One region of the Streptomyces sp. NBC_01233 genome, then DNA from elsewhere that is predicted to be linked to it. Evidence: riboswitches for the same ligand, from Rfam matches in the RefSeq annotation. Region 1 holds a riboswitch; the other holds the start of a gene.

Region 1 (10,806 bases):
GTAGCCGCTTCCTGCTGGACGGCGAGCTGACCACGGCGGGCCGGCACCCGCAGAGCGACATCTTCCTGGACGACGTCACCGTCTCCCGGCGCCATGTCGACTTCCGCCGGGGCCAGGACGGCGGCTTCACCGTCTCCGACGTGGGCAGCCTCAACGGCACGTACGTGAACCGGGAACCGATCGACTCCGTCGCCCTGCACAACGGCGACGAGGTGCAGATCGGCAAGTACCGGCTGGTCTTCTACGCGAGCCTGCGGGGCATCTGACCCCTTCCGGACACCGTCCGGGGGGACCCCCACCCCCGGACTCCGTCCGGGGGCTTCCCAGGGAAGGTCCCATGCTGCGCAACCCGACAGGGGGTGCCGGAAACGGCACCACCGGCTCCGCCGGGCGGCTGGTGAGCATCGGCACGGTGCTCACCACGCTGCGTGACGAGTTCCCCGAAGTCACCATCTCGAAGATCCGTTTTCTGGAGGCGGAGGGGCTCGTCGAGCCCCGGCGCACCCCTTCGGGATACCGCAAGTTCAGCGCCGAGGACGTGGAGCGCCTCGCCCACATCCTGCGTCTGCAGCGCGACCACTACCTGCCGCTGAAGGTCATCCGCGAGCAGCTCGACGCGCTTGCCCGCGGTGAGCAGATCCGCATCCCGGCGCCCACCGCGCACGGGGATTCCAACGATCCCACCAGCCCGGCGGCCGTGTACGGCGAGGTCGGGCGGGAGCGGCCCACCGTGGCCCGGGTGGGCCGGGCGGAGCTGATCGCCGCCGCCGACGCGGACGAGGTCCAGCTGGTCGAGTGGGAGTCGTACGGGCTGCTGGCCGAGGCGCCGGGCGGTGGTTTCGACGCCGAGGCGGTCACGGTGGCCCGGCTCGTGGCCGATCTGGGGCGCTTCGGACTGGAGCCGCGGCACTTGCGCGCGATGAAGGCCGCCGCCGACCGGGAGGCGGGCCTGGTGGAGCAGGTCGTGGCGCCGCTGCGCCGGCACCGCAACCCGCAGACCAGAGCCCATGCGGAGGCCACGCTGAAGGAGCTGGCGGGGCTGTCCGTACGGCTCCACGAGGCCCTCGTGCAGACGGCTCTGGGCGTCCGGCTGCGGTGACCGCGCTGGTCGGAGTGGAGCCCCGACTACCCAAACCTGGCGGGCAGGTCCTAGGGTTGCTGTGTGAACGAGCTCGACGTTGTGGGTGTCCGGGTGGAAATGCCCTCCAACCAACCGATCGTGCTCCTGCGTGAAGTGGGAGGCGACCGGTACCTCCCCATCTGGATCGGTCCAGGGGAGGCGACCGCCATTGCCTTCGCGCAGCAGGGGATGGCCCCTGCCCGGCCGCTGACGCACGACCTGTTCAAGGACGTGCTGGAGGCGATCGGCGAGGAGCTCACCGAGGTCCGGATCACGGATCTGCGGGAGGGCGTCTTCTACGCGGAGCTCGTCTTCGCCAGCGGGGTCGAGGTGAGCGCGCGGCCTTCCGATGCCATAGCGCTGGCCCTGCGGACGGGGACGCCGATCTACGGCAGTGACGGCGTGCTGGACGACGCCGGAATCGCCATTCCGGACGAGCAGGAGGACGAGGTGGAGAAGTTCCGCGAGTTCCTCGACCAGATCTCGCCCGAGGACTTCGGCACCGGCCCGCAGTGAGGCGTGGGCCGCGTCGCCCGCGCGATCGGCGGGGAACTTTCAGCCCATTCGATTAGCCCTTCCCCATAACGGGATACGGGAAACCACTCTCAGGGTGATTATCACTCGGCGTGCCGAGTGTGGCGATCGTTGACGCACCCCTGGTGACTGCCTACCTTCAAGGTGGCAGGTCAAGGACGGAGGGTCGGCGTGAGGATCACGGGCGACGGTACGACCGGGGGCACCCCCGTACGGAGTGACGCTGGGCCGTACCCGCTGCACGGTGGCGCGGTCGGTTCCGCGCGCCGTCAGCCGGAGTCGACGCCGGTCGGACCGGTGAGCGGTGACCCGGCGCCCGAGCAGATCGGATACCGCGGGCCGACGGCGTGTGCCGCGGCCGGCATCACGTACCGGCAGCTGGACTACTGGGCGCGTACCGGGCTGGTGGAGCCGAGTGTGCGCCCCGCGTACGGTTCGGGCACCCAGCGGCTCTACAGCTTCCGCGACGTCGTGGTCCTCAAGATCGTCAAGCGCTTCCTGGACACCGGGGTGGCGCTGCAGAACATTCGTACGGCGGTCCAGCACCTGCGTGACCGCGGGTTCTCGGACCTCGAGCGGATGACGCTGATGAGCGACGGCGCCACCGTGTACGAGTGCACCTCGCCGGACCAGGTCGTGAGCCTGCTCCAGGGAGGGCAGGGCATCTTCGGCATCGCCGTGGGCGTGGTGTGGCGCGATGCCGAGAGCGCGCTCTCGCAGCTGCACGGGGAGCGGGTGGACACCGGCGAGACCCTGGTCGGGCACAACCCGACGGACGAGCTGGCCGCCCGCCGCAACCGCGCCGTCTGATCCAGGCCGGAGAAATGATCCAGGCCGGAGAAATGTCAGTCCCGTAGGGCAGCATCGGTGCCGTGAGAGCCGCGCCGACCATTCTGCATCTGGACATGGATGCCTTCTACGCCTCCGTGGAGCAGGCGTCGAAGCCCAGCCTGCGGGGCAAGGCCGTCATCGTCGGCGGGCTGGGGCCGCGCGGGGTCGTCGCCACGGCTTCGTACGAGGCGAGGCGGTTCGGGGTGCACTCCGCGATGCCCACGGCGCAGGCGCGGCGGCTCTGCCCGAACGGCGCCTACCTGTTCCCGCGCTTCAGCCTCTACCGGCAGGTCAGTGACGTGGTGATGGCCCTGCTGCGGGAGCTGTCGCCGCTCGTGGAGCCGCTAAGCCTGGACGAGGCCTTCGTGGACCTGGAGGCGGGCGGGGTGGCCTTCGACTCGCGGACCGCCCGGTCGACGGGGGAGCGGCTGCGGGCCGACATCAGGGCCGCCACGGGGCTCAGTGGGTCGGTGGGGCTCGCCGGGTCGAAGATGCTGGCCAAGGTGGCGTCCGAGGAGGCGAAGCCGGCCGGGCTGCTGCTGATCGAGCCGGGGACCGAGCGCGAGCTGCTCGCGCCGATGTCCGTACGGACGCTGCCCGGAGTGGGGCCGGCCACGGGGGAGCACCTGCGCCGCGCCGGGATCACCACGGTGGGGAAGCTGGCGGAGGCCGGGGAGGACGAGCTGGTCCGGATGCTCGGGCGGGCGCACGGCGTGGGCCTGTACCGGATGGCGCTGGGGCTGGACGACCGGCCGGTGGTCGCGGAGCGGGACGCGAAGTCGGTGTCGGTCGAGGACACCTTCGACGTGGACCTGCACGACCGGGTACGGATCCGCAACGAGGTGCAGCGGCTCGCCGACCGGTGTGTGCAGCGGTTGCGGGGCTCGGGGCACTCGGGGCGGACGATCGTGTTGAAGGTGCGGCGGTACGACTTCTCGACGCTGACGCGGTCCGAGACGCTGCGCGGGCCCACGGACGACCCCGCGGTGGTGCGGGAGGCCGCGGCGCGGCTGCTGGAGGGCGTGGACACCACGGGAGGAGTGCGGCTGCTGGGGGTGGGGGTGACGGGGCTCGCGGACTACACGCAGGAGGACCTGTTCGCGCAGTCGCTCGCCACTGAGCCGGACGGGGCGGGCGGGGCGGGCGGGACGAGTGAGGAGGCCGGGACGGCTGTCGCCGGCGGGAACAGCGAGCCCGGAGCCGCTGCCGCCCCTGTGGGGGCTTCTGAGGCTCCCGGGGCCCCGGCGGCCGCCGAGCCGCCCGGGGGGCCGGAGCCGGCTCCCGAGCGGCGCTGGCCGGCCGGGAGCGACGTACGGCACGCGGTGTACGGGCCCGGGTGGGTGCAGGGCAGCGGGGTGGGGCGGGTGACCGTACGGTTCGAGCAGCCCGGATCGGAGCCCGGCCGGGTGCGGACCTTCCGGGTGGACGACCCCGAGCTGGAGCCTTCCGATCCGCTGCCGCTGGTGGGGGAGGGGGAGCCGGGAGCCGCCCGCCCGGCATGATCCGGAAGCCGGACGGCGGGGCATCGCGTGAGCCGGCCCGAGCACCGGCTCACGGCCGCCGGCCCCCTCCCGGGCCCGCTCAGCCCTCGTCGCTCGCTAGGCGGCCGAAGTCGCGCTGGAAGTCCGTCGGCAGGGTCGTGTCCAGGCCGTAGTGGTGGTAGAGCTGCAGCTCCTGTTCGGGGGAGAGGTGGCGGCCGACGCCGAAGTCGGGGGCGTCCCTGATGAGGGAGCGCTCGAAGGGCACCCGCAGGGTGTCGCCCACCATCTCGCTCGGCTCCAGCGGGACGAAGGCGTCCCGGCTGAAGAGGCCCGTACGGACGGCCGCCCATTCCGGGACGCCCGTGGCATCGTCGAGGTAGACCTCGTCCACGGTGCCGATCTTGGTGCCATTGCGGTCGAACGCCTTGCGGCCGATCAGGCTGCGCGGATCGATGTCGGTCTGCACGGTCCCTCCAAATGGTCGCAACTCCTCCGTAATGACTACAGAAGTGCATAACGGCAGCGGAGGCCACTCGGGGGAGGCCCCAGATCCTCGCTGGTAGGCTGGGTGATGGCTGTCGACCCTGTGCGGGAGAGTCCTCCGAGTGAGCAAGACGGAGGCGCCGAAGGAGCAAATCCTCCCCGGAATCTCTCAGGCATACGTACCGCACGGACGAGGCCACTCTGGAAAGCAGGGGCGGGTACCGGGCGAGCAGTGCCGGTCCCACTCCTCACCGACGGTGAAAGCCGGAGCTCTTGGGCGACCCCCGTGACTCCGGTGAAACTCTCAGGTGCAGATGACAGAGGGGGAGGCCGTCCGGGTGCCAGCGCCGTGGTGCCCCTCGCAGGTCATACGACCAGGAGGCCTCCGTACATGACCGCCAACCGCATTCCGCTCTCCCAGCTGGAGCGAGGCATCCCCTTCGAACAGCGCCACATCGGCCCGGATGCCGAGGCGCAGGCGAAGATGCTCGCCCATGTGGGCTACGGCTCCCTGGACGAACTGACCGCCGCCGCGGTACCGGATGTGATCAAGACCGCCGAGGCGCTCGACCTGCCCGAGGCGCGGACCGAGGCCGAGGTGCTTGCCGAGCTGCGCTCGCTCGCCGACCGCAACCAGGTCCTCTCCCCGATGATCGGTCTCGGCTACTACGGGACCTTCACGCCCCCGGTGATCCTCCGCAACGTCATGGAGAACCCGGCCTGGTACACGGCGTACACGCCGTACCAGCCGGAGATCTCGCAGGGCCGCCTCGAAGCCCTCCTGAACTTCCAGACCGTCGTCGCCGAGCTCACCGGGCTGCCGACCTCGGGCGCCTCGCTGCTCGACGAGGGCACCGCGGCCGCCGAGGCCATGACGCTGGCCCGCCGCGTGGGCAAGGCCAAGGGCAACGTCTTCCTCGTGGACGCCGACGCGCTGCCGCAGACCATCGCCGTGATCGAGACCCGCGCCGAGCCGATCGGCATCGAGGTCGTCGTCGCCGACCTGTCCGAGGGCATCCCGGCCGAGGTCGCCGAGCGCGGTGTCTACGGCGTGCTGATCCAGTACCCGGGCGCCTCCGGTGCCGTCCGCGAGATCAAGCCGGTCATCGACCAGGCGCACGAGCTCGGCGCCATCGTCGCCGTCGCCGCCGACCTGCTCGCGCTGACCCTGCTGACCTCCCCGGGCGCGCTGGGCGCGGACATCGCCGTCGGCACCACCCAGCGCTTCGGCGTCCCGATGGGCTTCGGCGGACCGCACGCCGGCTACATGGCCGTCCAGGACAAGCACGCCCGCTCGCTGCCCGGCCGCCTCGTCGGCGTCTCGGTGGACGCGGACGGCAACAGGGCGTACCGCCTGGCGCTGCAGACCCGCGAGCAGCACATCCGCCGCGAGAAGGCCACCAGCAACATCTGTACCGCTCAGGTGCTGCTCGCCGTCATGGCCGCCATGTACGCCGTCTACCACGGCCCGGACGGTCTGCGGACGATCGCCCGCCGGACCCACCGCTACGCGGCCCTGCTCGCCGCGGGCCTGACGGCCGGCGGGGTCGAGATCGTGCACGGCTCGTACTTCGACACGGTCACCGCCCGTGTCCCGGGCCGCGCTGCCGAGGTCGTCGCCGCCGCCCGCGAGGGTGGCATCAACCTGTACCAGGTCGACGCCGACCACGTCTCCGTCTCCTGCGACGAGACCACCCTGCGCGCCGACGTCGAGGCCGTCTGGGCCGCCTTCGGCGTCACCGCGGACATCGAGGCGCTCGACGCGACCACGGCCGACACCCTGCCCGAGGGCCTGCTGCGCTCGGACGACTACCTGTCGCACCCGGTCTTCCACCAGCACCGCTCCGAGACCGCGATGCTGCGCTACCTGCGCAAGCTCTCGGACAAGGACTACGCGCTGGACCGCGGCATGATCCCGCTGGGCTCCTGCACCATGAAGCTCAACGCGACCACCGAGATGGAGTCGGTCACCTGGCCCGAATTCGGCCAGCTGCACCCCTTCGCTCCGGTGGAGCAGGCCGAGGGCTACCTCACGCTCATCACCGAGCTGGAGGAACGTCTCTGCGAGGTCACCGGTTACGACAAGGTGTCCATCCAGCCGAACGCCGGCTCCCAGGGCGAGCTCGCCGGCCTGCTGGCCGTCCGCGCCTACCACCGCGCGAACGGCGACGAGCAGCGCACCATCTGCCTCATCCCGTCCTCCGCGCACGGCACCAACGCCGCCAGCGCCGTGATGGCCGGCATGAAGGTCGTCGTCGTCAAGACCGCAGACGACGGCGAGGTGGACGCGGACGACCTGCGCGCCAAGATCGAGCAGTACCGCGACGAGCTCGCCGTGCTGATGATCACGTACCCCTCCACGCACGGTGTGTTCGAGGAGCACGTCGCCGACATCTGCGCCCAGGTGCACGAGGCCGGCGGTCAGGTCTACGTGGACGGCGCCAACCTGAACGCCCTGGTGGGCCTCGCCAAGCCGGGTCACTTCGGGGGCGACGTCTCGCACCTGAACCTGCACAAGACCTTCTGCATCCCGCACGGCGGCGGCGGTCCGGGCGTCGGCCCGGTCGGCGTCCGGGCACACCTCGCCCCGTACCTGCCGAACCACCCGCTCCAGCCGACCGCCGGCCCGGAGACGGGCGTCGGCCCGATCTCGGCCGCCCCGTGGGGCTCGGCCGGCATCCTGCCGATCTCGTGGTCGTACGTGCGCCTGATGGGCGGCGAGGGCCTCAAGCGCGCCACCCAGGTGGCGGTGCTCGGTGCCAACTACATCGCCAAGCGCCTGGAGCCGCACTACCCGGTGCTCTACACCGGCCCGGGCAACCTGGTCGCGCACGAGTGCATCATCGACCTGCGCCCGCTGTCGAAGTCCACGGGCGTGAGCGTGGACGACATCGCCAAGCGTCTGATCGACTACGGCTTCCACGCCCCGACGATGTCCTTCCCGGTCGCCGGCACGCTGATGATCGAGCCGACGGAGTCCGAGGACCTCGCCGAGATCGACCGCTTCTGCGACGCGATGATCGCCATCCGCGGCGAGATCGAGCGGGTCGCGGGCGGCGAGTGGCCGGCGGACGACAACCCGCTGGCCAACTCCCCGCACACCGCGGCGGCGCTGGGCGGCGAGTGGAACCACCCGTACACCCGCGATGAGGCCGTCTTCCCGGGCGGCGTCACGGCCGCCGAGAAGTACTGGCCGCCGGTGCGCCGCATCGACGGCGCGTTCGGCGACCGCAACCTGGTCTGCTCCTGCCCCCCGCTGGACGAGTACGACCACTGACACCGAGCGGTGAAGTGACATGAACGAAGGGGCCGGGTCCGGGAGAATCTCCCGGACCCGGCCCCTTCGCCGTGGCTTCCGTCGGCCGGGCCGTCCTCAGCGCCTAGGCCGCCGCGAGCGGGCGGTGCGGGGCGATGATCTGGCCGTCCGGCAGCAGTTCACCGGTGTCCTCGAAGAGCAGGACACCATTGCACAGCAGGCTCCAGCCCTGCTCCGGGTGGTTGGCCACCGGGCGAGCAGCCTCCCGGTCGGCGGATTCGGCTGACGGGCAGGCTGGCTGGTGCTGGCACATGGATGCGTTCTTTCGCTGCGGTGTGGTCTGCGTGCTACGGCTCGATGCGTGATTCATGGCCGTCCCCCTGGGTCATCCCCGCACCCGCGGGGAGCGTGTCATCAGTCTTCCCCCACGACAGCCGCTTCGCAGGTATTTCCCCGCAGCTGTCCTCACAGATTGATGACGCATCACTCGTGCGGGCGGTTCAGGCCAACTCCCCTATCATTTCGGATGGTTCGCATCTGACCCGAGCGGACTAGGCCGAATGGGCTACTCGGGTCAGGCGGCGGGCGCGGCCAGCGACGGAGGGAGGGGTGCCGTGGCGGGGGTCAGCCGGTGGGTGAGCACGGGCAGCAGCTCGGATACCGGGTGCGGACGGTACGCGGCGATGCCGGGCGGGGCCGGGGCCAGCGGCACCAGCAGGTCCTCGCCGGCGGGCAGCCCGGCGGAGGCGTCGGCGCCCACCGCCCCGTGCAGCCACAGGGTCAGCATGTAGAGCTCCGGCACGGACAGCAGTCGCGGCTGGTAGTTCGTGGCGAGGGACTCCGCCTGGCGCAGGGCGCGTTCGGTGGCGGCGACGTAGGGCCCCTCGAAGAAGTGGGAGAAGGTCCAGCCGTCGGCGGTCAGGCGGGTGTCGGCTGCCGCGACGTGGCGGTCCCCGCTGCGGATCAGGAACCGCCAGCCCGTGAGCCGCGTGCGGGGCGGCCTGCCGCCGGCCGCGAGCGTGGACATGCCCAGCCGGTCGAGGACGTGCACCGGAAGGGGGAGTTCGGCGGTCAGCGGCCCCTGGATCGCGCGCAGGGCCGGGGTGTGCGCCTCGTGGACGGCGGTGGGAGAACCGAGTGCCGCGAGGACGCTGCGCAGGGCGGGCGCGGGAGCCGGAGGGACATGCAGCGGCATGGTGGGTCGCCTCTCACTTGGGAGACCTGTGGAATGGGGGCAGGTGCGGACGGCGCTGTCGCATTCTGGGGCCAGAGGGGGGCCGAGGGGCAATGGCCGCGCGCCAACTCTCTGCCTCGTTTGCGGAGTTTATACGACATGTGTTCACGCAGTGTTTCGGCTAGCTGTCCCGCCTATTGCCGACAAGACGCTTACCGGTCCCGCTGACGTGGCATTCATGCCGGATGTGCGCGAACGTGCCGCGCTGACCTCGGAGGTTACCGGACGGGGGCTCGGCTGGAAAGCACCGGTTTTGCGGCGCGCGCAAAGTCGAAGAGGAATTTGCGCGAAGCGACTTGCCAGGTGAATGTGCCGAAGCGCCCTTCGGCCAAACCGGCGCGCGCTCCTCGCCACGCACGCCCCCACCGCGTTATGGATCACGGAGGCGGGGCATCATCGACCGTAATGCGCGCCTGGGGGTCCCGGGCCGGGCCCACTCGAGGAGGGACGCTTCGATGGGGGAGAAGGTCGTGGCGGGCGGATTCGACCTGTCCGATCGGCAGCGGTATCGAAGGAAGCTTCACGAGTGTCTGGAGGGGCTGGAGCGACTCCTGGCGGAGAAGAGGTTCGATCGCCCGAAGAACATGATGGGACTGGAGATCGAGCTGAATCTCGCGGGTGCCGACGGGTTGCCGAGAATGGTGAATGCCCAGGTGCTGGAGCGGATAGCGAGTCCTGATTTCCAAACCGAACTGGGAATGTTCAATCTGGAGGTGAACGTCCTGCCCCACCGGCTCGGCGGCCGGGTATTCGACCAGCTCACCGAGGAACTCAGCGCGGGGCTGGGCTATGCCCACAGGCAGGCTACGGAGATCGACGCCGGTGTGGTGATGATCGGCATTCTGCCGACGATCTCCCGCTCCGACCTGGTCACCGCGAACCTGTCGGCGGTGGACCGCTACTCGCTGCTGAACGAGCAGATCCTGATGATGCGCGGGGAGGACTTCACGCTCGACATCGACGGGGTCGAGCGGCTGATCTGGACCTCCGGGTCGATCGTGCCGGAGGCCGCCTGCACCTCCGTACAACTGCACCTGCAGGTGACGCCGGCCCGGTTCCCGGCCGTGTGGAACGCGGCGCAGGCGGTGGCCGCCGCGCAGATAGCCGTCGGCGCCAACTCGCCCTTCCTGTTCGGGCGCGAGCTGTGGCGGGAGTCGCGGCCGCCGCTGTTCACGCAGGCCACCGACACCCGGCCGCCCGAGCTCCAGGCCCAGGGAGTGCGGCCGCGCACGTGGTTCGGGGAGCGGTGGGTGGACTCGGCGTACGAGCTCTTCGCCGAGAACGTCCGCTACTTCCCCGCCCTGCTGCCGATATGCGACGAGGAGGAGCCGCTGCGGGTGCTCGCCGAGGGCGGCGTGCCGGCGCTGCAGGAGCTGGTCCTGCACAACGGGACCGTCTACCGCTGGAACCGGCCCGTATACGGGGTCGCCGACGGGGTGCCGCACTTGCGGGTCGAGAACCGGGTGCTGCCGGCGGGGCCCACGGTCGCCGACGTCGTCGCCAACGCCGCCTTCTACTACGGGCTCGTCCGCACCCTCGCCGACGAGCCGCGCCCGGTGTGGACCCGGCTGCCCTTCGCCGAGGCGGAGGCGAACTTCGACGCGGCCTGCCGGTACGGGATCGACGCGCGGCTGCGGTGGCCGCGCCGGGGCCGGGCCGGGGGACTGGCGAGCGTGCCCGCCGTACGGCTGGTCCTGGACGAGCTGCTGCCGATGGCGGCGGCGGGGCTCGACGCCTGGGGCATCGAGCCCGCGGACCGGGACCACTACCTCGGCATCATCGAGGAGCGCTGCCGGCGGAGGGTCAACGGGGCGACCTGGCAGGTGGACACCTACCACCGGGCCCTGGCGGCCGGGCTGGAGCGGGA
Region 2 (10,806 bases), 4.8 Mb from region 1:
TCCTTGAAGAGCATGCCGATCGCGCCCGCCGCGAGGAGGAAGCGGACCACGCCGTCCTCGTCCGCGCCCGGAACGAAGTTCATGTAGTAGTGGAGCACCGCCGGGAGGACGCCCGCGGCGCCGTTGGTCGGGGCGGTCACGACCCGGCCGCCCGCCGCGTTCTCCTCGTTGACCGCCATCGCGTAGATCGTCGCCCACTCGCTGCGGTGCAGCATCGGGTCGCCCTCGGTGCGCAGCTGGCGTGCCGTGGAGGCGGCCCGGCGCTTGACCCGCAGGCCGCCGGGGAGGATGCCCTCGCGGGACATGCCGCGCGAGACGCAGGACTGCATGACGCGCCAGATCTCCAGGAGGCCCTCGCGGATCTCCTCCTCCGTGCGCCAGGCCTTCTCGTTCTCCAGCATCAGCGAGGAGATCGACAGGCCGGTCTCGTTCGCGAGGCGCAGCATCTCGTCGCCGGAGCGGAAGGGGTACTTCAGCACCGTGTCGTCGAGCTTGATCCGGTCCTCGCCGACCGCGTCCTCGTCCACGACGAAGCCGCCGCCGACCGAGTAGTAGGTCTTCTCCAGCAGCGGGGTGCCGGCGCTGTCGTACGCGAAGAGCGTCATGCCGTTCGCGTGGTACGGCAGGGACCGCCGGCGGTGGAGGATCAGCTGGTTCGGCTCGTCGAAGGCGATCTCGTGGGCATCGCCTATCTCCGCGCCCAGCAGCCGCAGCCGGCCGCTCTTGCGGATGCGCTCCACCTCGTCGTCCGCCGTCTCGACGTTCACGGTGCGCGGAGAGTGGCCCTCCAGGCCGAGCAGCACCGCCTTGGGGGTGCCGTGTCCGTGGCCGGTCGCGCCGAGGGAGCCGAAGAGCTCGGCCCGCACGGCGGTGGTCTGGGCCAGCACGCCGTCCTTCTTCAGCCGCGTGACGAACATCCGCGCGGCGCGCATCGGACCGACCGTGTGGGAGGAGGAGGGACCGATGCCGATGGAGAAGAGATCGAAGACGGAGATGGCCACGGTGGCGGACTCCCTTGTCTGCTCGTGGGGTGGGAGGGGGCAGGAGAGGTGGATTGATCGGATTTTGTCCGACAGTCGAGCTTAACGCGATGAGGTGAACGGCTCGGCTGTCGGACGAGGTGGGAAGGATTACGTGGACAGGTCGGGCGGGTGCCGTCTCGCGCTCCGGAGCCGCCTCGTCGTCCCGCACGGCCGTGGCCGCGCCGACACTCGTCGCCGGGTGGCGGAAGAAGGGGTGGAGGGAGCCCTGCGCCGTGCGGGGGCTAGGGGCCGGGGCAGGTGCGGAGGGTGGGGGCGGGGGGTGCGCCCGCCCGGTACTCCTTGGTCATGAGAAGGGCCCGGCCCTGTCCGCGAACAAGACCGGGCCCTTCATGCCGTCGCTTAGAGCGACGGGTACAGCGGGAACTTCGCGGCGAGCGCGGAGACGCGCGCCTTGAGGGACTCGGCGTCGTACGCCGGCTTCAGCGCCTGCGCGATGATCTCGGCGACCTCGGTGAAGGCCTCGGCGTCGAAACCGCGGGTGGCGAGGGCCGGCGTACCGATCCGCAGACCCGAGGTGACCATCGGGGGCCGCGGGTCGTTCGGGATGGCGTTGCGGTTGACCGTGATGCCGACCTCGTGGAGGCGGTCCTCGGCCTGCTGGCCGTCCAGCTCGGAGTTGCGCAGGTCGACCAGGACCAGGTGCACGTCGGTGCCGCCGGTGAGGACGTCCACGCCCACGGCCTTGACGTCGTCCTGGACCAGGCGGGCGGCGAGGATCTTGGCGCCCTCCAGGGTGCGCTCCTGGCGCTCCTTGAACTCGGGCGAGGCCGCGACCAGGAAGGAGACGGCCTTGGCCGCGATCACGTGCTCCAGCGGGCCGCCCTGCTGACCCGGGAAGACCGCGGAGTTGATCTTCTTGGCCAGCTCCTGCGTCGACAGGATGACACCGCCGCGCGGACCGCCGAGGGTCTTGTGCGTGGTGGTCGTGACGACGTGGGCGTGCGGCACCGGGTTCGGGTGCAGACCCGCGGCGACCAGGCCGGCGAAGTGCGCCATGTCGACCATCAGGTACGCGCCGACCTCGTCCGCGATCCGGCGGAAGGCGGCGAAGTCCAGCTGGCGCGGGTACGCGGACCAGCCGGCGACGATCAGCTGCGGCTTGGACTCCTTGGCGAGGCGCTCGACCTCGGCCATGTCCACCTCGCCGGTCTCGTCGACGTGGTACGGGACCACGTTGTAGAGCTTGCCGGAGAAGTTGATCTTCATGCCGTGGGTCAGGTGACCGCCGTGGGCCAGGTTGAGGCCCATGATCGTGTCGCCCGGCTTCAGCAGCGCGAACATCGCGGCGGCGTTCGCCTGCGCACCCGAGTGCGGCTGGACGTTCGCGTGCTCGGCGCCGAACAGCGCCTTGATGCGGTCGATCGCGATCTGCTCGACGACGTCGACGTGCTCGCAGCCGCCGTAGTAACGGCGGCCCGGGTAGCCCTCGGCGTACTTGTTGGTCAGGACCGAACCCTGGGCCTCCATGACGGCGACCGGAGCGAAGTTCTCCGACGCGATCATTTCCAGGGTGGACTGCTGGCGCACGAGCTCGGCGTCGACGGCGGCGGCGACGTCCGGGTCGAGCTCGTGGAGAGGGGTGTTCAGTACAGACATCAGGGTCCCCTGGGGTCAGTTACCGGCGGTGAGCTTGGTGTACTCCTCGAAGGACAGGGCGTCCTTCGGCTCCTCCGAGAGGCGCACCTTGAACAGCCAGCCGCCCTCGAACGGGGCCGTGTTCACGAGCGCCGGGTCGTCCACGACGTCCTGGTTGGCCTCGACGATCTCGCCGGAGACGGGGGAGTACAGGTCGCTGACCGACTTCGTCGACTCCAGCTCGCCACAGGTCTCGCCCTCGGTCACGGTGTCGCCGACCTCGGGGAGCTGGGCGTAGACGACGTCACCGAGCGCGTTGGCCGCGAACTCCGTGATGCCGACCGTCGCGACGCCGTCCACGGCGTCCGACAGCCACTCGTGCTCCTTGGTGTAACGCAGCTTCTCGGGGTTGCTCATGACCTGATTCTCCTGGATGCGGGGGAGTGGATACGAACGGTGGTCTCGGGTACTGAGACGCTGCCGTACGGGGTTCCGTACGGCTCGTGCACGGCTCGGCCGTGTGCGGAACTACTTCTGCCGCTTGTAGAACGGCAGCGCCACGACCTCGTACGGCTCATGCGTACCGCGAATGTCGACGCCGACGCCGGAGGTGCCGGGCGCGGCGTGCGCCGCGTCCACGTACGCCATCGCGATCGGCTTGCCCAGCGTCGGGGACGGGGCGCCCGAGGTGATCTCGCCGATGACCTGACCGTCGGCGACGACCGGGAAACCGGCGCGCGGGACGCGGCGGCCCTCGGCGATCAGGCCGACCAGCTTGCGCGGCGGGTTGGTGGCGGCGCGCTCGGCGGCGACCTCCAGCGCGGCGCGACCGACGAAGTCCCCCTCCTTCTCGAACTTCACGACCCGGCCCAGCCCCGCGTCGAAGGGGGTCAGGGAGGTGGTCAGCTCGTGCCCGTACAGCGGCATGCCCGCTTCCAGGCGCAGGGTGTCGCGGCAGGACAGGCCGGCCGGCACCAGGCCGACGCCCTCGCCCGCCTTGGTCAGCGCCTGCCACAGCTCCACGGCGTGCTCGGGGGCGACGAACAGCTCGAAGCCGTCCTCGCCCGTGTAGCCCGTACGCGCGATCAGCGCGGGCACGCCCGCGACGGTGCCCGGCAGACCGGCGTAGTACTTGAGGCCGTCCAGATCGGCGTCCGTCAGGGACTTCAGGATGCCGGGGGACTCCGGGCCCTGCACCGCGAGCAGCGCGTACGCGTCGCGGTCGTCGCGGACCTCGGTGTCGAAGCCGGCGGCGCGCTCGGTCAGGGCGTCGAGGACGACCTGGGCGTTGGAGGCGTTGGCGACGACCATGAACTCGGTCTCGCCGAGGCGGTAGACGATCAGGTCGTCGACGATCCCGCCGTCTTCCTGGCAGATGTGCGTGTAGCGGGCGCGGCCGACGCCGACGGTGGAGATGTTGCCGACCAGCGCGTAGTCGAGGGCCTTGACGGCCTCCGGGCCGGTCAGCGTGATCTCGCCCATGTGCGACAGGTCGAACAGACCGGCCTTGGTGCGCACGGCGTTGTGCTCGTCGCGCTCGCTGGCGTACCGCAGCGGCATGTCCCAGCCCGCGAAGTCGGTCATGGTCGCACCGAGCGAGCGGTGCAGCGCATCGAGGGCGGTCAGACGGGGGGCAGTGCTCATGGGTGTGGCTCCCGAGTCCCAGGGCATGACATGACGAGGAGGGTCCTCCCCATCTGTCATCGGAACCTGAGAGGTTCGCCGAGAGTTCCTCGGCTTGCACCTTGGGTGGAGCTGTCGAGCAGCTCGCTTTTCAGATCTGCCTCATCCACGCGGTACGGGGCCTGAGAGATTCAAGGGAGGATCTTGCTCCTTCGGCGCCCGCGCACGGCCTTGCGGCGTGCCGGGACTCTCCCGCGCGGATTCAAGCGGCCGGTATGCAGTTGGTCCAGATGGCGCACATCATTGCACGCCATGCCCGTGATCGGGCGGAGGGGTCCGAAAGTTCGTACGGTGCCCCGAGCGGGCGGACCGGAACCGGGGCTGCCGGATTACCGTCTCTTTACACTCAGTGGGCAAGGGTCCTGGTGGCCCGATTCGGGGGAGGCGAACACTGTGCGGAGATTCGGAGTGGTGACGACGACGGGAACCGTGGACGCGGTGCCGGCGCAGCGCGGCACGCACGGACGGGACCACGGGCGCAAGCGTGCGGCGGACCCCGGCATCCGCCCCGTACGCGACCTGCGCGGCCCCGCGGTGCACGGCCCGCAGCGGCTCGCGTTCGCGGACGGGGACATCGTCGTCGTGTCCGGCCTGCCCGGCGGCGGCAAGAGCACGCTGATCAAGCGGGCGGCGGCCGAGGGCGGCGCCGTCGACTCCCAGGACGCCCGTGAGCGCTGGGAGCGGCGGATGCCGGCGGCGCTGCCGTACGCGGTGTACCGCCCGCTGGTGCGCGCCGCGCACTACTGGGGGCTGTGGCGGCTCCTGCGCTCCGGAGCCTCCGTGGTCGTCCACGACTGCGGTACGCAGAGCTGGGTGCGCGGCCTGCTCGCGGTGGCCGCGCGGCGCCGGGGGCGGGCGCTGCACCTGCTCCTCCTCGACAGCAGCCCCGCGGAGGCCCTCTCCGGCCAGGCCGCGCGGGGGCGACGGGTGTCCGCCTACGCCTTCGCCCGCCACCGCGGCGCGGTGGGCCGCCTGCTGCGCGAAGCCGAGGCGGGCCGCCCCCCGGCAGGCTGCGCCTCGGTGACCCTCCTGGACCGGGCCTCCGCCGCGACGGTGACCCGCATCGCCTTCCGCGCCTGACCGCCGGTTCCACGCCTGACCGCCGGGCGCGCGCCGCCGCTGCCGGGCTCTGCCCCCGGGACCCGGGGCGGAGCCCCGGCGACGGTGCGGCACACGGGGCCGGTACCCTGCGGGGCGACACGCGCGGGATCAGGCAAAGGCAGGGGCACATGCAGGGCAGCGGCTGGCCGGGGAATGAGCTGGAGCAGGTGCTCGGGGCGGCGCTCGGGCACCCGGACGCAGGCGGGCGGATCCTGGAAGTGCTCGGGCGCAGCCAGGTGTGGGTCCCCCTGCCCGGCGGCGGTGGCCCGGACTCGGCCGATCTCACCCTGCCCACGATGGACATCGGCGGGGCGGCGTACGTCCCCGTCTACACCTCCGAGGCCCAGTTCCTCGCCTGCGTCGGCCCCGGCATGGGCTTCGCCGTGGCCCCGGCCGTGGAGTTCGCCCGCGGCCTGCCCCCGCAGCTCGGCATCGCGCTCAATCCCGACGGCGCCGTCGGCGTCCCGCTGCCCCCGCCCGCCGTCGCGGAGCTCTGCCGCACCGGCCGGACCCCGCTCGACGGCCCCTCCACCGGCGGCCGAGTCCGGCTCTACGAGCCCGACTGGCAGGAAGACCCGGTGGACTTCCTGGCCGCCGCCACCGAGGAGTTCCGGGCCACCGGCGTGGTCGCGGCCGCGCACCGCTGCCTCGCCAGCATCGAGGGCGGGGCGCCGGAGCTGTTCATCGGTGTCCGCCTGGTGGGATGGGAACCCGAGATGCGCGAGGCCCCGATGGAGGCCCTCGGGCGGGCCCTGACCCGCGTCCCGCCGCCGTGGCCGGTGCAGTTGATCCTCCTGGACGCCGCCCAGGACCCGGTCACGGACTGGATTCGTGAGCGCGTACGCCCCTTCCACGTCCCGTAGGGCCGCTTAAGCTGAGGGGCACGCGTGGACGACAGGCGGACGAAGAGGGGTACCGGGTGAGTGCGTCAGGCACGGCCGCGGCCGGGCAGGTCGAGCACATGATGCGCCAGGTGACTCCCGGGCGCTATGAGAGCTACGAGTCACTTCTGCATGCCCTGTCCGAGGGCCGGCTCTGGATGCTGCTGTGGCAGGGGCAGCCGGGCTCCCCGGACGCCCAGTACGGCGGCATGGAGGTCGAGAGCCTCGGGTACGCGCCCTGCGTCACCTCCCCGCAGGAGCTGGCCGCCAGCGGCTGGAACCGGGGCTACGAGGTGGTCACCGGGCGGGACATCGCCCGCGCGCTCTACCCGGACCGCTGGGGCCTGTGGCTCAACCCGCACGCCCAGGGCGGCGGCCTCGGCGTGCCCTGGGCCGACCTGCGCCGGATCGCCACCGGCCTGGACCGGATGCCGGCCGGCCCGCTGCGGCTGTCCGAGCCCGCCATCGAGCTCCCGCAGTTCTACGGGCTGCTGACCCAGCACGCGCACCGCACGCCCGCCGTCCGCTCGCTGCGCCGCGCCTGGGTGCAGCCCGCGCTCGGGTCCCCGTACCTCGCGGTCGGGCTCGACCTGTACGACGCCTCCGCGCCCGCGCTGGAATCCGTACGGGAGATGATGCGGCAGTCCGTCGGGGTGGTCCCCGAGGGCGTCCCGGTGTGCACGGTCGCGCTGGCGGACGAGCACGACCCGGTGGCGATGTGGCTGCGCGCGCAGACCCGCCCCTTCTACGACCGCGAGGGCCAGGCGCCGGCGTACTGATTCCCCCACGCATCCACATATCGAGACATTCATCTCGAAGGCCGCACCGGACCCATCGGTGCGGCCTTCGGCATATCCGCTGAATAGACCCAAGATCCATGCACGAAAAGGCAGTTGGGACGGATGTCCGTTCCGCGCCGAACGTGAGCTCTTGAACCGCTGAGACGGGTGCGCCGTTCGGATAACGGAAGTCGACTCGTCACATCACGGTTGCGCATCACATCCCCGTCGGGTCTGGCGGGTGATCGAGCGACCGTTGAAGACTCCCCCCACTGAGAGGGCCCAACCAGTGGGCGCCCACTCTTCATCCGCATTTCGCGAGCAGTTCCGTAGCGACGAACCGCCGGCAACCAGCGACAACCGCGCCACGAAGTGAACCAAGCCGTCACAGCGGCTGGCAGGGGCCGGCCACCAGCCGGCCGAGAGGGGTCCCCACCACGATGACGGCACCTACCGAGACCAGCGGGCCCGCGCGGCCCCAGCCCGGCGCCAGCCCGGACGGGTCGAAGCAAGGGGCGATTGAGGGCCGCTCGCTCGGCCGGATCGCATGGACCCGCCTCAAGCGGGACCGGGTCGCGATGGCCGGCGGGATCGTCGTCCTCTTCCTGGTCGTGCTGGCCGTTCTCTCGCAGCCGATCCAGGCGATCTTCGGCCTCGATCCCGACGCCCTGCACCAGGACCTGATCGACCCGTCGCTCGCGACCCCCATCGGGTCCTTCGGCGGCATCAGCTGGTCCCACCCGCTGGGCGTGGAGCCGAAGTTCGGCCGCGACATCGCCACCCGCATCCTGGAGGGCTCCTGGGTGTCGCTGCTCGTGGCCTTCGGTTCGACGCTGCTGTCCGTGGTCATCGGCTCGGTGCTGGGCGTCGTCGCCGGCTACTACGGCGGCTGGGCCGACACCGTCATCAGCCGGATGATGGACACCTTCCTCGCCTTCCCGCTGCTGCTGTTCGCGATCTCCATCTCGGCGGCGCTGCAGGGCGGGGCGTTCGGACTGGAGGGGCTGCCGCTCCACATCAGCGTGCTGGTGTTCGTGATCGGCTTCTTCGGCTGGCCCTACATCGGGCGCATCGTGCGCGGGCAGACGCTGTCGCTGCGCGAACGGGAGTTCGTCGACGCGGCACGCTCCCTGGGCGCGCGGGGCCCGTTCATCGTCTTCAAGGAACTGCTCCCGAACCTGGTGGCGCCGATCCTCGTCTACGCGACCCTGCTCATCCCCACCAACATCCTTTTCGAGGCGTCCCTGAGCTTCCTGGGCGTCGGTATCCAGCCCCCGCAGGCTTCCTGGGGCGGAATGCTGAGCGAGGCCGTCAGGTACTACAAGGTCGACCCGATGTACATGGTCGTGCCGGGCCTGGCGATCTTCATCACCGTGCTCGCCTTCAACCTGCTCGGCGACGGTCTGCGGGACGCCCTGGACCCCAAGAGCCGCCGCTGAACCGTTTCCTCGGGCGCGGCCGGGCCACCGCCCACCCCATCACCACTCCACTCTGAATCAGGGGGCTTAACTCCACCATGAAAAGCAGGTCGAGATCAGCTGCGGTGCTCGTGGCCGCCATCAGCATCGCCATGGGCGCCTCCGCGTGCAGCGGCGGGGACAAGACGGGCGAGTCCGACGGCAAGGGTTCCGCCGCCAACGCAGCCGTCACGGGTGTCGTCAACGCCTCGGACAAGAAGGGCGGGACGCTCGTCTACGAGGCGTCCGACACGCCCGACTCGTTCGACCCGGGCAACACGTACTACGGCTTCGTCTTCAACTTCAGCCGCCTGTACGCGCGTCCGCTGACCACCTTCGCGCCCGCTCCGGGCGCCGAGGGCAACAAGGTCGTGCCGGACCTCGCCGAGTCCCTGGGCGTCCCGAGCGACGGCGGCGCCACCTGGACGTACAAGCTCCGCAAGGGCGTGAAGTACAGCGACGGCACCGAGGTCACCTCGAAGGACGTCAAGTACGGCGTCGAGCGGAGCAACTTCGCCCGTGACGTCCACTCCAACGGCCCGAGCTACCTGGCCCAGTACCTCAAGGACAACGAGCCGAAGTACGAAGGCCCGTACAAGGACAAGAGCGACGAGGGTCTGAAGTCCATCGAGACCCCGGACGACCACACCATCGTCTTCAAGCTCAAGCAGCCCTTCGCGGAGTTCGACTACCTGCTCGCCAACCCGCAGTCGGCCCCGGTGCCGAAGGCGAAGGACGACGGCGCGGACTACGTCAAGCACATCATGTCCTCCGGCTCGTACATGTTCGAGAGCTACGAGCAGGACAAGCAGGCCGTCCTGGTCCGCAACCCCAACTGGGACGCCGGCAACGACCCGCTCCGCAAGCAGCTGCCGGACAAGATCGTCGTCAAGCTGAAGGTCAACCAGGAGACGATCGACTCCAACCTGAAGGCCGGCAACTCCCACATCGACATCGTGGGCAACGGCGTCGCCCAGCAGACCCAGTCGGAGCTGCTGAGCTCGAAGGACCCGAACACCGACAACGCGCAGGGCGGTCGCCTGGTCTACATGGCGATCAACACCAAGGTGGCGCCCTTCGACAAGGTCGAGTGCCGCAAGGCCGTCCAGTACGCGGTGGACAAGGTCTCGGTGCAGACCGCGTTCGGCGGACCGGTCCGCGGCGCCGTCGCCAGCACGGTGCTGCCGACGGACATCCCGGGCCACGTCGACTTCGACACCTACAAGACCCCGGACAACAAGGGTGACGAGGCCAAGTCCAAGGAACTGCTGACCGCCTGCGGCCAGCCGAACGGCTTCGAGACCACCATCACGGCCCGCAACGACCGTGCCGGTGAGGTCGACATGGCCACCGCGATCCAGGCCTCGCTGAAGAAGGTCGGGATCACCGTCAAGATCCAGCAGTACCCGGCCGGCAAGTACTTCAGTGACTACGCGGGTGTCCCGAAGTTCACCGAGGACAACAAGATCGGCCTCATGATGATGCAGTGGGGCGCCGACTGGCCGACCGGCTTCGGTTTCCTCCAGCAGGTGGTCCACGGTGGTGCGATCGGCAAGACCGGTAACACCAACCTGTCGCAGCTGAACAGCCCCGAGATCAACGGGATGCTCGACGCCAACATCGCCAACACCGACCCCGCCGCCCGCGAGAAGGTCTACGGCGACATCGACAAGAAGGTCATGGATGAGGCGGTCATCGTGCCGCTTACCTACTTCAAGGTGCTGCACTACCGCTCGCCGAAGATCACCAACGCGGTGTCGAACCCGGCCTGGAGCGGCCAGTACGACTACCTCAACGTCGGCCTGAAGTAAGTCCGAACCCAGTAAGGCCCGACCTTTCAGCCCGATCTGCCAGAACCGTGGAAGGCAGGTGAAGGCAGCAGTGCACGCCGGCTCGTGCGGCTCCCCCGACCGGGGAGCCGTACGGGCCGGCGGACGCCGAAGCCGACCCTCGTGTTTGTGTACATCGTCCGGCGGATGATCGCCGCGGTGGCCCTGCTGCTCGTCGTCAGCGCGATCACCTTTGCGATTTTCTTCCTGCTGCCCAGGCTGGCCGGCGGAACCGTCGACTCGCTTGCCACCCAGTACGTGGGCAAGAACCCCTCACCGGAGTCGATCGCCGCGGTCAAGCAGAACCTCGGCCTCGACCAGCCCCTGCACCAGCAGTTCTGGGAGTTCCTGAAGGGGATATTCGTCGGCCGCGAGTTCAACTTCGGCCCGCAGCCCTCACAGTGCCACGCCCCCTGCCTCGGCTACTCCTTCAAGGACCACGTCGAGGTCTGGCCCCA

What was found. Region 1 has a riboswitch for glycine ahead of gcvP (aminomethyl-transferring glycine dehydrogenase). Riboswitches for the same ligand answer to the same signal wherever they lie in the genome.
Region 2: another riboswitch for glycine. It lies ahead of gcvT (glycine cleavage system aminomethyltransferase GcvT); the one in region 1 lies ahead of gcvP (aminomethyl-transferring glycine dehydrogenase).

The regions. Positions count from the first base shown of each region.
Region 1 covers NZ_CP108514.1:1,705,508-1,716,313, reverse strand. Annotated here, with positions in the region: gene OG332_RS07815 (FHA domain-containing protein) at 1-266, shown strand, start outside; gene ftsR (transcriptional regulator FtsR) at 338-1,099, shown strand; gene OG332_RS07805 (bifunctional nuclease family protein) at 1,163-1,636, shown strand; gene OG332_RS07800 (MerR family transcriptional regulator) at 1,826-2,464, shown strand; gene OG332_RS07795 (DNA polymerase IV) at 2,527-3,987, shown strand; gene OG332_RS07790 (PRC-barrel domain-containing protein) at 4,067-4,432, opposite strand; glycine riboswitch at 4,546-4,644, shown strand; glycine riboswitch at 4,646-4,777, shown strand; gene gcvP (aminomethyl-transferring glycine dehydrogenase) at 4,841-7,726, shown strand; gene OG332_RS07780 (DUF5999 family protein) at 7,830-8,018, opposite strand; gene OG332_RS07775 (hypothetical protein) at 8,280-8,900, opposite strand; gene OG332_RS07770 (glutamate-cysteine ligase family protein) at 9,395-10,806, shown strand, end outside.
Region 2 covers NZ_CP108514.1:6,471,016-6,481,821, forward strand. Annotated here, with positions in the region: gene OG332_RS30975 (L-serine ammonia-lyase) at 1-1,001, opposite strand, end outside; gene glyA (serine hydroxymethyltransferase) at 1,383-2,639, opposite strand; gene gcvH (glycine cleavage system protein GcvH) at 2,655-3,035, opposite strand; gene gcvT (glycine cleavage system aminomethyltransferase GcvT) at 3,147-4,262, opposite strand; glycine riboswitch at 4,403-4,506, opposite strand; gene OG332_RS30995 (AAA family ATPase) at 4,713-5,381, shown strand; gene OG332_RS31000 (enhanced serine sensitivity protein SseB) at 5,531-6,265, shown strand; gene OG332_RS31005 (enhanced serine sensitivity protein SseB C-terminal domain-containing protein) at 6,322-7,062, shown strand; gene OG332_RS31010 (ABC transporter permease) at 7,503-8,501, shown strand; gene OG332_RS31015 (ABC transporter substrate-binding protein) at 8,579-10,330, shown strand; gene OG332_RS31020 (ABC transporter permease) at 10,472-10,806, shown strand, end outside.